DNA from 2 places in the Oceanobacillus picturae genome. Region 1 is predicted to be linked to the other one. Evidence: predicted binding sites of a transcription regulator. Region 1 holds the regulator's gene; the other holds the start of a gene.
The links. The regulator LexA, encoded in region 1, represses DNA repair genes until DNA is damaged. The targets are predictions, from matches to a motif close to CGAACATATGTTCG.

Region 1 (7,568 bases):
GTATAAGAAATTTACCGAGGTTGGAGTACAAAAGCCTACAGATGAAGAGAATGCATTTGCAAAGAAAATATGGAATACCTTTACAGACGGTGAAAAAGAAAACTTCCTAGATCCAATGAAAGGTTTTGGTTATGTTGGAGATGGTAGTGAGTTTGCTGGTAAGTATTATTCTGACTCTATTTCACCTTATTATGAATCCAAGGAAATCCTTGCTGGTTCTACAGATGTTTCAGATGTAAGCTGGGTCGTCCCAACAGCTCAATTATCAGCATCTACTTCTGTGCTGGGTACTGCTTTACACACATGGCAAATGACAACACAAGGATTAAGAAACTATGCATTAAACGGGATGTTCCGCGCCGCAGAAACAATGGCCTTAGCTGGTATTCAGCTGTTTGACAACCCAGAAGACCTACAAAATATAAAAGAAGAATTTGAGGCATTTAAGAAAGCCAATCCATACAGCAATCCTATTCCTGAGGGTGTAACTCCTTCAAAGTTGCATGAGAAGTAGGCTTTCCAAATAGTTAAATCGAAATATTAGTATAGAATGCGAGGGGTATTATGGAAAAGAGGCGTGGTTTATTTCAAAGATTTTTAGATTTGGTTGAAAAGGTAGGAAATAAGTTACCGGATCCGTTTATTTTATTTATTGGACTATCCTTATTAATGATCGTTGTTTCCTATATATTTAGTTTGTTTAATGCTTCCGTTGTGCATCCAGGTACAGGAGAAGAGCTAGAGATTCAAAATTTGCTATCAGGTGAAGGCTTGCAGTTTATCCTAACTTCCATGCTCGATAACTTTACTGGTTTTGCTCCATTGGGACTTGTTCTTGTTATGATGCTAGGAATTGGTCTAGCTGAAAAGGTTGGACTAATGGATTATGCCATCAGAAAAACTATCTTGAGTTCACCTCCAAGTTTAGTTACTTATACGGTAGTATTTGTAGGGATTCTTGGAAACCTTGCCTCTGACGCTGCGGTTGTATTGATACCACCACTTGCTGCAATGGTGTTTTATAAAGTTGGACGCCACCCATTAGCCGGATTAGCTGCAGGTTTTGCAGGGGCTGGTGCTGGATTTACAGCCAATATCTTTATTGCTGGTACAGACGCATTACTAGCAGGAATTTCAACAGAAGCAGCAGCCATTGTGGACGAGTCGATGGTGGTAACCCCGGTCGATAACTGGTACTTTAATATTGTATCTGTTTTTGTTATGACAATTATTGGTGGACTCATAACTACTAAATTTGTTGAACCAAGGCTGGGGAAATATAAAGGCGAAGCTGTTGAAGATGAGGAGAATGAGGAGTTACAGAATGGCGGCAAAGGATTCCGAAATTCGATCATTGCTGGGCTTTCCTACATTGCACTGATCGTCATTGTTATTTCTTTACCAAACAGCCCATTAAGAGGTGAAGATGGTAGTATTGTACCCTCACCATTCTTAGACGGGATTATTCCTATTGTGCTATTTTTCTTTATCATTGTAGCTGTTACCTTTGGCATAACAGTAGGGAGAATTAAGACTGGTAAGGATGTAAGTGACTATATGGCAGAGTCTATGAAGGACATGTCAAGCTATATTGTTTTAGTATTTGCTATTGCACAGTTTATTGCATATTTTAATTGGTCGAATCTAGGAACATGGGTAGCGGTTAACGGGGCTGATTATTTAAAGGATATTAATTTTACAGGTATTTGGTTGATTATTGGCTATATCATATTTACTGCATTAATGAACTTCCTGATTACTTCAGGGTCTGCTAAGTGGGCAATTGAAGCCCCAGTGTTTATTCCGATGTTTATGCAACTCGGATATCATCCGGCCTTTACGCAAGTTGCATACAGGGTGGCAGATTCTTCAACAAATATTATTACACCATTGTTCCCGTATATGGTTATCATTTTGGCGTTTATAAAAAAATATGATAAAAAAGCAAGTATAGGTACTTATATTTCATTAATGCTACCGTATAGTATTGCGTTTTTAACTACTTGGGTTATATTAATTCTGGTATTTTACTATTCAGGTCTACCATTTGGTCCAGGAATATACCCGTTCTTATAGAAGGAGGAGAGCAGTATGCAACAATTAGAAGATAAATTAATTCAGTGGCGCCGAGATTTCCACCAATATCCCGAAACAGGTTTTATGGAAATGAGAACAGCTTCTATTGTAGCTTCTATTTTAGACAAACTTGGTTTCCAACTGAAAATGGGAAAGGAAGTTATGTCAGAGGCAGATTGCATGGGAAAACCCACTGAAGAGGAAACAAAGAAACATTATCAATGGGCACAGAAAAATGGGGCAATTGATGATTATCTTAATCCCTTTTCAGAAGGCTATACAGGAATAGTTGCCACATTAGATACAGGTAAGAAAGGCCCTATTATTGCATATCGATTTGATATGGATGCATTGGATATTTTAGAGTCAGACAGTAACGAGCATTTCCCGCACAATGAAGGATTCAGTTCAAAAGTTCACGGGAAAATGCATGCCTGCGGTCATGACTCCCACACTTCGATGGGTTTAGGCCTCGCCACCCTGCTTATTGAGAATAAAGAAGAGCTTAAGGGAAAAATAAAATTAATATTTCAACCAGCAGAGGAAGGCACACGAGGAGCAAAAGCTATGGCAGCAGCAAATATAGTGGAAGATGTCGATTATTTCATCGCCACCCATATTGGGGTCGGTGTTCCGCATAAGCAATTCGTTGCCGCCAATAGCGGTTTTCTTGCCACCTCCAAATTAGATATCACCTATGACGGTACAGCAGCACATGCCGGAGGTAGCCCTGAAGAAGGCAAGAATGCACTCTTAGCAGCTGCCGCTAGTGTGCTAAGCCTCCATGGTATATCTCGTCATTCAGGAGGAGCTACCAGGATAAATGTTGGGCAGCTAGAAGCTGGTGCAGGAAGAAATATTATTGCCAATCATGCTAGCATGAAAGTAGAAACGCGAGGAGAGACTTCTGAAATAAATGATTATGTGAAAGAACAGGTGACATCTGTCGTCAGTGGAGCGGCTACCATGTATCAAGTAGAACATAATATTGAAACAGTAGGCGAGGCACTAAGTTGTAAATGTTCGTTGGACCTAGCAGGTATCCTTCACAAATGTGCCGAAGCATCCCCGGATATTGAAATAAGTCAACTGGAAGATAACACGCCAGGAGGTTCAGAGGACGCCACCTATTTTATGAACGAAGTACAGAAAAATGGCGGAAAGGCAACCTACTGTGTATTCGGTACAGAACTGGCTGCAGGTCATCATAATGAAAAGTTTGATATTAAAGAAGACACGTTATTACCTGCAGTTAACATTCTTTTCCAATCAGTCAAAGTAATAATGGAACAATAAAAAACAGCTGCCCTCGAGGTAGCTGTTTTTTTACTAGAATTTGGTGTTGGTGAGATGTGAGTACTAGGTACTACACGTTGCTCGATTTAATGGATATTACGATATAAACCAATTACTTTACCTAGTATTGTTACATTATCATATAGAAGCGGATCCATCGTTGCATTCTCGGGCTGGAGGCGAATGTGGTCTTTTTCTTTAAAGAACCTTTTCACTGTTGCTTCATTTTCATCTGTCATCGCAACAACTATATCACTGTTTTGTGCTGTATTCTGCTGTTTAACGATAACCATATCCCCATCAAGTATTCCTGCCTCTATCATACTTTCCCCTTCGATAACCAATACGAAAAGATTATCATCAGGTCCAGCACTTGTGGTTGGTAGAGGAATGAATTCCTCGATATTTTCAACTGCTGTAATAGGTAGTCCTGCTGTTACCTTCCCAATTACAGGAGCATAGCGAGCTTCTTCTCTTGGGATATTATTTCCTTCCGACAAATCAAGTATTTCTATTGCTCTTGGCTTAGTCGGATCTCGTCGAATGTATCCTTTGCTTTCAATTCTAGATAAATGTCCATGTACTGTAGAACTTGAAGCAAGTCCGACAGCTTCGGCAATTTCCCGGACGGAAGGCGGATATCCTTTTTTTGTTACTTCGTCTTTAATATAATCTAAAATCATTTGCTGACGTTTTGATAGTTTTGACATAAATGTTTCACCTCGCCCATAAGATTAATTATTAATAGTTTACCATTTGATTCCACATAAAGCAAACATTCGTTCGAGAAAAAGCCTTGACAGGATCATATGTTCTGCTATAATTAAAATTACAAATAAGCGAACAAAGGTTCCTATTTAGAAAAGGAGGGAATGAAACTATGTTTAGTAAACTTACAAAAACGGATTTGTTTTATATAGTTGCCTTTGCCTTGACGCTGGGATTCCTGTACTTTACTATGATTACGAGTTAATTGGTTTAAGAAGGAGTAAGCGTGTTGAATGCAATTATCTACTGTCGCGTGAGTACCGACAAACATACCCAAGAGACCTCTCTTGCTAGACAAAAAATAGAGCTAATGGGATTAGCAGAACGCTATAATTTTAATGTAATAGCTTGTATAGAAGAAAAGAAGAGTGGCTATGAAATAGAGCGAAATGGCATATTTGAGATGCTCGATATATTTGCGGCTAAAGATGCTGACTGTTTACTAATTCAGGATGAAACAAGACTAGGGCGTGGAAATACCAAAATTGCGTTGTTCCATCAGCTGCAAAAGCTCCATATAGATGTATATACTGCAATGCATGATGGGAAGCTTGAACTATCAGAATCAGACTCTATGGTTTTGCAAATAGTTGGGATAGTGGAAGAATACCAACGCAAAATTCACAATGCAAAAATTAAAAGAGGAATGAGACGCGCAGTAGAACAAGGATATAATCCTGCTGAAAATCTCAAAAACCAGCATCATGCTCCAGGGCGCGATAGAGTTGCCTTTCCTATAGAAGAAGTGGTTAGACTTAGAGAGAAAAAGCTTACATTTGAAGAGATTACGAGTACATTAAACGGAATGGGATATCCTGTCTCCAAAGCGACGGTCCATCGCAGGTATAAGGAACTGCAAGATACTTGAATATAAGCCTTAATAGGCGTAAAATAACTAAGCAGGAGCTAATGGCTCTTGTTTTTTGTTGTATTCAGACGTAAAATAGATTTTTTAAAGATAAAGCTTAATAAGATCTTATACAGCTAATGATGTATACGCAAGACGGCGATGAAGTTTGTAAAAGTCATAAGGGTATTAATAGAAAATTAAAAAGGAGGTAGAGCTATGTTATCTCAGGATAAAATTGAGCGAATTAATTCACTGGCAAAAAAGGCTAAAGATACAGGTCTAACTGAGAAAGAGAAACAGGAACAAAAAGAGCTCCGTGAAGAATATCTAAACAATGTAAGAAGCTCTTTTAAAAACCAGTTTAAATCCATGACAGTTGTGGATCCTAAAGGAAACGATGTTACACCAAAAAAAGTGAAAGACTTGCAAGAGAGAAATAAGAAACATTAATTTTGTACCAAACTACGACAAAAATCAGCCCTTTTATAAGGAAGCCTATCCGTTTTAACTTGTTCCTGGATGGGTTTCGTTATAGAATGAGGAGGAAACAACCAGTAGTTATTTTTGAAAGGGGCTAAACAATATGTCAAACAACATAGAACAAAATTCAATTACTACAATCCGTACATTATCTATTGATGCAATCGAAAAAGCGAACTCTGGTCACCCTGGACTTCCAATGGGAGCAGCTCCAATGGCCTACACGCTATGGACTGATTTCATGAATCACAATCCAAAAAACTCAAAGTGGTTTAATAGAGACCGTTTTGTTCTTTCAGCAGGCCATGGATCTATGCTTCTATATAGTTTGCTTCATTTATCAGGTTATAACGTGTCGATGAATGACTTGAAAGAATTTCGTCAATGGGATTCTAAGACACCAGGCCATCCAGAAGTACACCACACAGACGGTGTAGAGGCGACAACTGGTCCACTTGGTCAGGGAATTGCCATGTCAGTTGGTATGGCAATGGCTGAAGCACATCTCTCTGCGAAATTTAACAAGGAAGATCTTCAAATCGTTGATCACCACACTTATGCACTTGTAAGTGATGGAGATTTAATGGAAGGTATTTCTCATGAAGCGGCTTCACTTGCTGGCCATTTAGGACTCGGCAAATTAATCGCACTATACGATTCCAATGATATATCCTTAGACGGGGATTTAAATCAATCTTTCTCTGATAACACGGAAGAGCGTTTTAAAGCATATGGATGGCAAGTAATTCGCGTTGAAGATGGTAATGATATAAATGCTCTAAGAAAAGCAATTAAGCAAGCACAGGAGAATACGGACCAACCTACATTAATTGAAGTAAAAACAATTATTGGCTATGGATCTCCTAATAAATCAGCATCAGCATCTTCTCACGGTGCTCCATTAGGTGCAGACGAAGTTAAACTAACTAAAGATTATTATAAATGGACTTACGAACAAGACTTTCATGTTCCAGAAGAAGTTTATGAAGACTTCAAAGAGAAAATTGGGAAGCAAGGTGCTGAAGCAGAAGATAAGTGGAATGCTTTGTTGTCAACATACAATGAAAAGTACCCTGAATTGGCTAAGCAATTAGAATTAGCAATGAAAGGTGAACTTCCAGTCGATTGGGAAAAATCACTTCCTGTTTTTGAAGCAGGTAAAGATACTCTTGCAACCCGTGCTTCTTCCGGAAAAGTATTGAATGCTATTGCCCAAGCTGTACCAAATTTCTTCGGCGGTAGTGCAGATTTGGCTGGATCTAATAAAACAATGATGGATAATGAAGAGGATTTCTCTCGTAAAAATCATGCTGGGCGTAATGTGTGGTTTGGTGTACGGGAGCATGCGATGGGCGCAGCATTAAATGGAATGGCTCTTCATGGTGGATTGAAGGTTTATGCGGGTACTTTCTTCGTATTTAGTGATTACCTTCGTCCAGCAGTTCGTCTATCTTCCATTATGAATGCACCTGTGACGTATGTATTCACACATGATTCCATCGCAGTAGGAGAAGATGGTCCGACGCACGAACCAGTTGAGCAACTAGCAGCTTTACGTGCTATGCCTGGCTTGTCATTAATTCGCCCAGCAGATGCTAATGAGACACAAGCTGCTTGGAGATTAGCTATTGAATCAACAAATCAACCTACCGCACTTGTGCTTACACGTCAAAACCTTCCTACTCTTGAAGGGACAAAAGAGTATGCATATGAAGGTGTTAAGAAAGGTGCATATGTTGTTAGTGATGCTACCAAAGAAACACCGGATGCATTGCTTTTAGCAACAGGTTCCGAGGTACAGTTGGCGGTCTCTGCACAAGCTGCTCTTAAAGAAAAAGGCATTGACGTTCGCGTTGTAAGCATGCCATCCTGGGATCGTTTCAATGCACAAGATGCAGCATATAAAGAAAAAGTTATACCTTCTTCTGTCAAAAACAGAGTAGCAATTGAAATGGCAGCATCATTCGGTTGGGATCGTTATGTAGGTGACCATGGAAAAATTATTGCTATTGATCGCTTCGGTGCATCAGCTAATGGTGACAGAGTTATCAAAGAATATGGTTTCACTGTAGAGAACGTCGTAGAACATGTAGAATCA
Region 2 (7,568 bases), 710 kb from region 1:
ATCCGTCTTTTGAATAAACCTTTTTTTATGTTCAGGCCTCTTCAGATACTTTTGTCCCATATTCTTCCTTATTTTTTACTAAGCCTCTTTTTTTCCTTCAAGTTGTTTAATTAATGGGGCTAGTTCCCCTAAATCCGTGATTTCGAATGAGGGTTGTACGTTTGTTGGCTTCTTGCCATGATGGTTAATCCAAATAGATTGAATGCCCGCTCTAGATGCACCTAGAATATCTGTTTTTAAATTATCTCCTACCATTACTACTTCTTCTCGAACCACTGACAATAAATCCAATGCATGTTCAAAAATAGCTTGATCTGGTTTCCCCTTTCCAAAAGCACCCGAAACGACAATATGGTCAAAATACCGTTTTAGCTCTGGTGTAAGGGATAGCTTTTTATGTTGAAGGTCAGGAGAACCATTCGTCAATAACAACAAGGAATAATGAGGATTAAGCTTGTCTAGAACTTCAAAGGTTTGCTCAAACACAAAAGCATTCGCTATACGCGCCTCAGGGAAAGCCTCTGCAAGCTTTGAGCCAAACGCAGTATCTTTCACCCCAAACGCTTCCAACGCTTTTGTCCAAACCTTCTGCTGATAACCTGGTGCCAACTCTCTTAATTTGGCAAACTCTTCCCCTTCATCTTGAAATTGGGCCCATAACCCTTCAAATGGATTAATACCAATCATTTGAGTGAAGGAATATGTATCATAGGTTGCGTATTGCCTTTTTGCAATCTCTCGGACTTTTTCCTCAAAATCGTCTGCCTGGATGCCATACTGCTCTTCAGCCAGCTGGCAGGTTGTCTCAAAAGCCACCTTGACACTTTTTTCATCCCAAAGCAATGTATCATCCAAATCAAACAGTATCGCTTTTAACACCCAATCACTCCTTTTCTCTCTACATAGACTACTTAAATTATACAACAAAAACATAAGCCAGAAAAAACTGACAATTTAGGGTTGCGTTTATCCTGAATATGGCTTATTATTGAAATTAAAATTTTCACCACAAGGGGATAGTGACATGGAAGAATGGACAGTCGAAGTACATCATAGCAAAACAAAGAAAAATAAGCCGAAAACAGATCAATTAGAGTTTGGAAGACTCTTCACAGATCACATGTTTATCATGGATTATTCAGAACCAGTTGGTTGGCATGATCCACGTATTGTGCCATATGAGCCATTAACAATTGATCCTTCAGCAATGACCTTTCATTATGGGCAATCTGTATTTGAAGGCTTAAAAGCCTACTACACGCCAGAGGGAGATATTCAGCTTTTTCGGCCTGACAAGAATTTACAACGGCTAAACCGTTCCAATGACCGTCTCTGCATCCCACCAATTGATGAAGCATTTGTGTTAGATGCTATTAAGCAACTCGTGTTTCTTGATCGAGAATGGATTCCAACATCAGATGGAACATCTCTTTACATCAGACCATTTATCATTTCAACAGAACCGTTTATCGGGGTAGCTCCCTCTCATCAATACAAACTAATTGTTATTCTTTCACCAGTTGGCGCGTATTACAAAGAAGGCATAAACCCTGTTAAAATCGCTGTGGAAAACCAATATGTGCGTGCAGTAAAAGGAGGCACAGGTGAGGCGAAGACCGGTGGTAATTATGCAGCTAGCCTGAAAGCACAGGAACTTTGTGCGCAAAAGGGATTCACACAGGTGCTTTGGCTTGATGGTGTGGAGAAAAAGTATATTGAAGAAGTTGGAAGCATGAATGTATTCTTTAAGGTGAATGGAGAAGTCATTACCCCTGAATTGAACGGAAGTATCCTTGAAGGTGTTACGCGAAATTCTGTAATCCAATTATTAAAGCATTGGGATATCCCAGTAATTGAGAAGAAAATTTCTCTTGATGAACTACATGAGGCATATGTGAACGGCACATTAGAGGAAGCCTTTGGTACAGGAACAGCAGCAGTAATCTCACCAATTGGCCAGCTTAGCTGGGATGATAAAGATCTCTTTATCAACGGCGGAAAAACAGGCAAAGTTGCAAAATCACTTTATGAAACGTTAACAGGTATTCAATATGGCCGTGAACACGATCCTTTCGGCTGGGTCGAAAAAGTTAACGAAACAAGTGCAGTAAAATAATAACTTTAAAAGGCTGGTACAGATTAGTTTCTATATCAGCCTTTTTTATTATAGCGCTATTTCGGTTGATGCATAGCATAGGAAGCGCCTTTCGTTGATTGCGACACAAGTTTAATTGAAAAGCTCTATGATTTGGTTGATTCACCCACAGACTAAAAGTTGCACTTCATAAAAGCTATGACTTAATGTCAACAACCTTCCCCGGATTAAAGAGCCCCTTCGGATCAATTGTTGCCTTGATTGCCTGCATTACATCAAGTGCTCCACCATGCTCTTGACGTTGATATTTTTGTTTGCCGATTCCTACGCCATGCTCCCCAGTACACGTTCCGCCTCTTGTAAGTGCATATTGAACAATACGTTCATTTACTACATTCGCCTTTTTTATATCTTCTGGATTCTCTGTATCTACCATTAGAAGAATGTGATAGTTTCCATCACCTACATGTCCGACAATTCCACCTAATAACCCTGATGAATCAACTGCATCTCTAGCATCCTTTATCGCGCCTGCTAATTCGGATATAGGTAGACAAACATCTGTAACCATCTGCTTTTTCCCAGGGTTACCGTGAAGATATGCATAGGCTGCATTATGCCTTGCTTCCCAAAGTCGGTTTCTGCCTGCTGTGTCTGACTCAAATGCAAACTCTCTACAATTACAATCTTCTATAATTTCCTTCGTAAAAACAACATCCTGTTCTAAACCGGCTTCATTTCCATGAAACTCAAAAAACAAGGTTGGTACTTCTTTGTAGTCCGTATCACTAAATGCATTGATTTGCCGCATTGATTGTTCATCTACCAATTCGACTCTCGCTACAGGGATACCTGCCTGCAGCACATTAATTACTGCCTCCACTGCATGATCAATTGTATCAAATGCCGCTCTACCCGCCATATTATGTTCAGGTATCCCATGTACTTTTAATGTAAGTTCAGTAAAGCAGCCTAATGTGCCCTCTGAACCAACAAATAACCCATTTAAATGATAGCCAGAAGATGATTTTGCAGCCAAATTTCCTGTATGAATAACGTTCCCATTAGGAAGGACGACTTCTAAGTTACGTACATTATCACGCATAATCCCATACTTCACAGAAGTTGTGCCACTTGCATTGGTTGCTGCCATGCCTCCGAGCGTTGCATCCGCCCCAGGATCAACAGGGAAAAACAACCCATATTTACGCAACTCTTTTTCCAATTGTGTCCTTGTCACGCCAGGCTGTATTTTCACAAGAAAGTCCTCTGGTCGCACTTCAATTATTTTATTCATCAATGTAAAATCAATCATGATCCCACCATTATGTGGAATCATACTACCTTCTAAACTAGTCCCAAGGCCATAAGAAACAACAGGAACTTCCCATTCGTCGGCCAATTTAACAATTTGGCTCACTTCCTCTGTATTCTCTGGATAAAGAACTACATCAGGTAAATGAGGCGTATGATACGACTCATCCGAACTGTGTTGTTGCAAAATTGTTTCGTTTGTTGAAACTCTTTCAGTAGGAATTATCTCCTTAAGCGCTTCCAAAAACCCCATTTTCCCATCACTCCTATAAACATAAACTTAATAATCGAATAATTGTTACTATTCCTCAGTGTACCATAATCCAACCGAAATGAAAAAAGCCCCCACAAGGAGACTTTACTCATTTCGGTATACAACACGTGTCTTGCAAATCATATCATGTAATGCTTTCTTCTCTTCATTCCACCCTGCCATCATAAATCCAATCCCTAGTGGTAAAGCAGAAATGAAATAACACAGGTATCTTCCAATGGACTTTAGCATACTTATCTGCGTGCCATCAACATTCACTACTTTTATTTTACACGTTAACTTCCCGGGGGAGCCCATAAATTTACTTCCAGTAAAAATAATGATAAAAATAATACCATATAAAAAATTAGCTATAGACTGTGAAGTTGTCTCGTCAGTGCTACTCCAAGAACTCCAGAATGTATCGTCACCTATCAGAAAAGCAATTACTGTTGCAAGTAAAAGTATAAGCATACCATCAATAAAATCAGCTAGAAATCTTATCCAGAAACCCGCTGGCTTATTAGAAATCATCCTACCACTCCCTATTAAAAATCTAATTATAATATTACCTTATTTCTAAAGCCTTCTTTAAAGAAGTAAGTTCTTCCTCTGTTAGTGTCACGCCTTTCCCCATCTTTTCTTTGTCTGGAGACCAATCTCTTATGTCATATTTAGGGTCCCTTCCGTTCCAACTAATTAGATTTAATTCCTTCGTCCAACCCTTTGGGGATTCGGATAAGACGGCAATTGTTTCCATTATTTCAAATTTCAATTCTGCCATTTTGTTGCACCCTTTCTATATTGGTAAACATCAACTATGTTTACTTCCATCCCTTTATGTACTTACTTGTAGTCTAATTCGGCATTTAGTAGTGATTATAATCCTAACACAGAAAGTCTCTCCAAGAACACTGTAAGGGTATCCATTAGGCTATTATCTCGCTTTGCCGAACAGGAACAATTGTTCTATAATTATAGAAAACGAATACGGAGGTGTTTGTGGTGAGACCCAACCTCACTAAAGATCTTAGTTTAGTAAACTTTCAAGCATACTATTGGTTAAAGGAAGAATTACAGTCTTTCTGTAGAGAAAACGGAATAAGTTCTTCTGGTTCCAAATTAGAAATCTCCAATAGAATTGAAATATTTCTTCAAACAGGAGAGATAAGTAAACCCATTAGGAAAACAGAGGCTGTTAAAAAGAAAATACATCAAGTAAATTTAAGCCCCGATACAGTAATTTCAGCAGACCACCGTTGTAGTCAGGATGTAAGAGCATTTTTTAAGACAGTAATCCCGAAATTCCATTTTTCTACCTATATACAAAACTATTTAAAAAACAATGTCGGTAAAACATATCGCGATGTAATAAACGCTTGGTACGAGGAAGAAGAACGAAAGAAAAACCCTTTGTACAAAAAAGAAATTGCACCTCAATTCGAATACAATCTATTTATTCGGGACTTTTTTGCTGATCCGAAAAATCAAGGCAAAGGGCGAGAAAAGGCCATTGAAGCTTGGAATGTAATTAAAAAATTACCTGGAAGTAATAAATATAATCCCATTGATTAGTCCATACAACAATACGTCATTCTACATTTCCTAAAGAATTAGTATAACAATGTAATCGAAGCTTATTTATCCCTTAAAGGACTTTTATATTTACATAAAGGGAAAACTACTACTTAAAAACGAAAGTAGTAGTTTTCCCTTTAATCTAGAGGAAGAATTTCATACATAACTGGCTACAAAATGAAACGCCAAAACTCGATATTTTGGCAAAGCATATTAGACCAAGTTATCTTTATCCTCTTTTTTAATTGTGCTCCTCTTTCTTTTTACTACTAACCAAACTACCAGTGCAATAACCCCTAGCGGAATAAGGATTGGCAGATTCCCTGCTATGAAAACAAACAATCCAGATAGCACCGCTAAAATCGTATTAATGCTTTTTAAAAATTGCTGTTTGGTTCTTTCCCATGTATTTAGTTCATCCTCACTCATGCCCGTGATGTTAACATTATTTTCTTCTATGTCGATTTGTACTGTAGCAAGGTCAGCTTTGTTTCGCAAATAATTCATCCTACCTGTCACCTGTTCAATTTCTTCTTGTACTTTGGCTAAATCGCTAGAAATGGTGAGTAAGTCCTCTGTTTTTTCCGCTTTTTCCATAAAGGATAAAAGGCGTTCTTCTACAACACGCTTCGATTTTAAGCGTGATTCTAAATCAACGTATTCTTCTGTTACATCCTGACCTGAGACATTGCTTTCAAGCAGCTTTCCAGCTCCTTCCTCCACAAGCTGAATAAACTCCTGAAATCGTTCTTGTGGAATGCGTGCTGTAATATGGCCACTAGTTGAACTTTCTTCCGACGAACCATAAGTGGAGGAATCTACAATATACCCATTAAAGTCAGCCACTTGGGACTCTATTTCATCTACAGCTTGTTGATATTCTTTTACTTCTAGCCTTAAATTAGCTGTATAAATGATCTTCCTTTCTTCTACCTCTACTTCTTTCGTTTCAACTTCCGTTGACTCATTGTTTTCTGTCTCAGAAGATTCGGTACCCTGTTTTCCTGCTTCATCCATCGATTCCTCTACAGAATCCATTGCAAAATCTTCACTTGATTCCCCAATATTTTCTTGCTCATTACTACACGCTGTTAAAAACACCATTACCCCTAGCAAAAACCAAATCGCCTTCTTCACTCCTTAATCCCCCATTCCAATAAGTATGCTTTTCTACTTAGTCGGAATCACAAGAAAAAGGTTACAACTATGTTACAAAAAGATTGAGCACTACAGCCACAGTATAAAAAAGACCAACCTAAATGCATTCAAAAAAACTTTCTATTACATGTCACAATTTCAATATAATTTCTGCATGCGCAAATTTTCCTTCAAACGTTAGGAAATGTGCCCCTTTTGTAATTGGTAAGCCGTGTTGGAAGTTGGGTCCATCATAGACAAAAGTATGAAACTCTCCATTCTCTCCACAAGGATCTACATGTACTGGTAGGTCTTCTAGAAATTGATGGTTGAACATTCGTCCCGCCATATTTGCTGGCAATACTTCTGTATCAACAGTTGTCACGATAGTCTTAAACCCATCCTCAATAAATTGCCCTGCAACACTTGCTGTGTCTTCCTCCCACAAGGGAAAGATCCCCCTCATCCCGTGCTGCTTAAGAAGCCGCTCTCGATATAACTTTACATCCTCAAGAAATAGATCAGCATAGGCAATTGCCCTTATCCCCTTACTAATGAACTTTTCAAACTGCTCTCCCATAATCCTCTCATACGCTTTATTTGTCACACTGTCTGGCATCCCTATTCCATATAGTGGGAGGTTTAAGGAAGAAGCTTGGGCATAAAGCATTTCCTTTAACACTTCATGTATTGCAAGTCTGCCACTTTTCTCAGAATAAGTGGACAACAATCCTACCACTCGAAAATCAGACGACTGCTGTAATGTATGTAAAGCAATTGCGCTGTCCTTTCCGCCACTCCAAGAAACAATAACATCCTGTACAATCCGTTCCTTGCCTTTTCTCATTAGGAAACCTTCGTACCATTTGGGAGCGTTTCATCAGGACGCAGTAAGACGACATCTCCATCTTCTGGTACTCCACCTAAAACTAGAACCTCCGATTTATAACCGGCAACCCGCATTGGTGGAAAATTAACCACTGCCGTTACCTGTCGACCTACAAGTTCTTTCGGGTCATAACGTTTTGTTATTTGTGCGGAGGATTGTTTTATGCCAAGCTCACCAAAGTCTACTTCCAATTTAATCGCCGGCTTCCGTGCTTCCGCGAAAGCTTCTGCTTTTACAACCGTTCCAATCCTTACATCTAATTTAATGAAATCATCTATTGTTGCCATCAATAAAACCTCCTA

Region 2: a site for LexA is predicted at 4,620-4,633, ahead of BN988_RS06410 (DUF6434 domain-containing protein). Genes of this name have one in related genera too.

The regions. Positions count from the first base shown of each region.
Region 1 covers NZ_CCAX010000001.1:557,801-565,368, reverse strand. The annotation lists gene BN988_RS02905 (M20 family metallopeptidase) at 1-514, shown strand, start outside; gene BN988_RS02900 (AbgT family transporter) at 565-2,076, shown strand; gene BN988_RS02895 (amidohydrolase) at 2,092-3,372, shown strand; gene lexA (transcriptional repressor LexA) at 3,459-4,082, opposite strand; gene BN988_RS02885 (YneB family resolvase-like protein) at 4,370-5,008, shown strand; gene BN988_RS02880 (DUF896 domain-containing protein) at 5,207-5,440, shown strand; gene tkt (transketolase) at 5,574-7,568, shown strand, end outside.
Region 2 covers NZ_CCAX010000001.1:1,270,886-1,278,453, forward strand. The annotation lists gene BN988_RS06385 (HAD family hydrolase) at 79-879, opposite strand; gene BN988_RS06390 (branched-chain amino acid aminotransferase) at 1,025-2,116, shown strand; gene BN988_RS06395 (FAD-binding oxidoreductase) at 2,292-3,662, opposite strand; gene BN988_RS06400 (RDD family protein) at 3,768-4,196, opposite strand; gene BN988_RS06405 (YdbC family protein) at 4,231-4,446, opposite strand; gene BN988_RS06410 (DUF6434 domain-containing protein) at 4,668-5,237, shown strand; gene BN988_RS06415 (DUF4349 domain-containing protein) at 5,454-6,377, opposite strand; gene BN988_RS06420 (Dph6-related ATP pyrophosphatase) at 6,529-7,224, opposite strand; gene csaA (chaperone CsaA) at 7,224-7,553, opposite strand.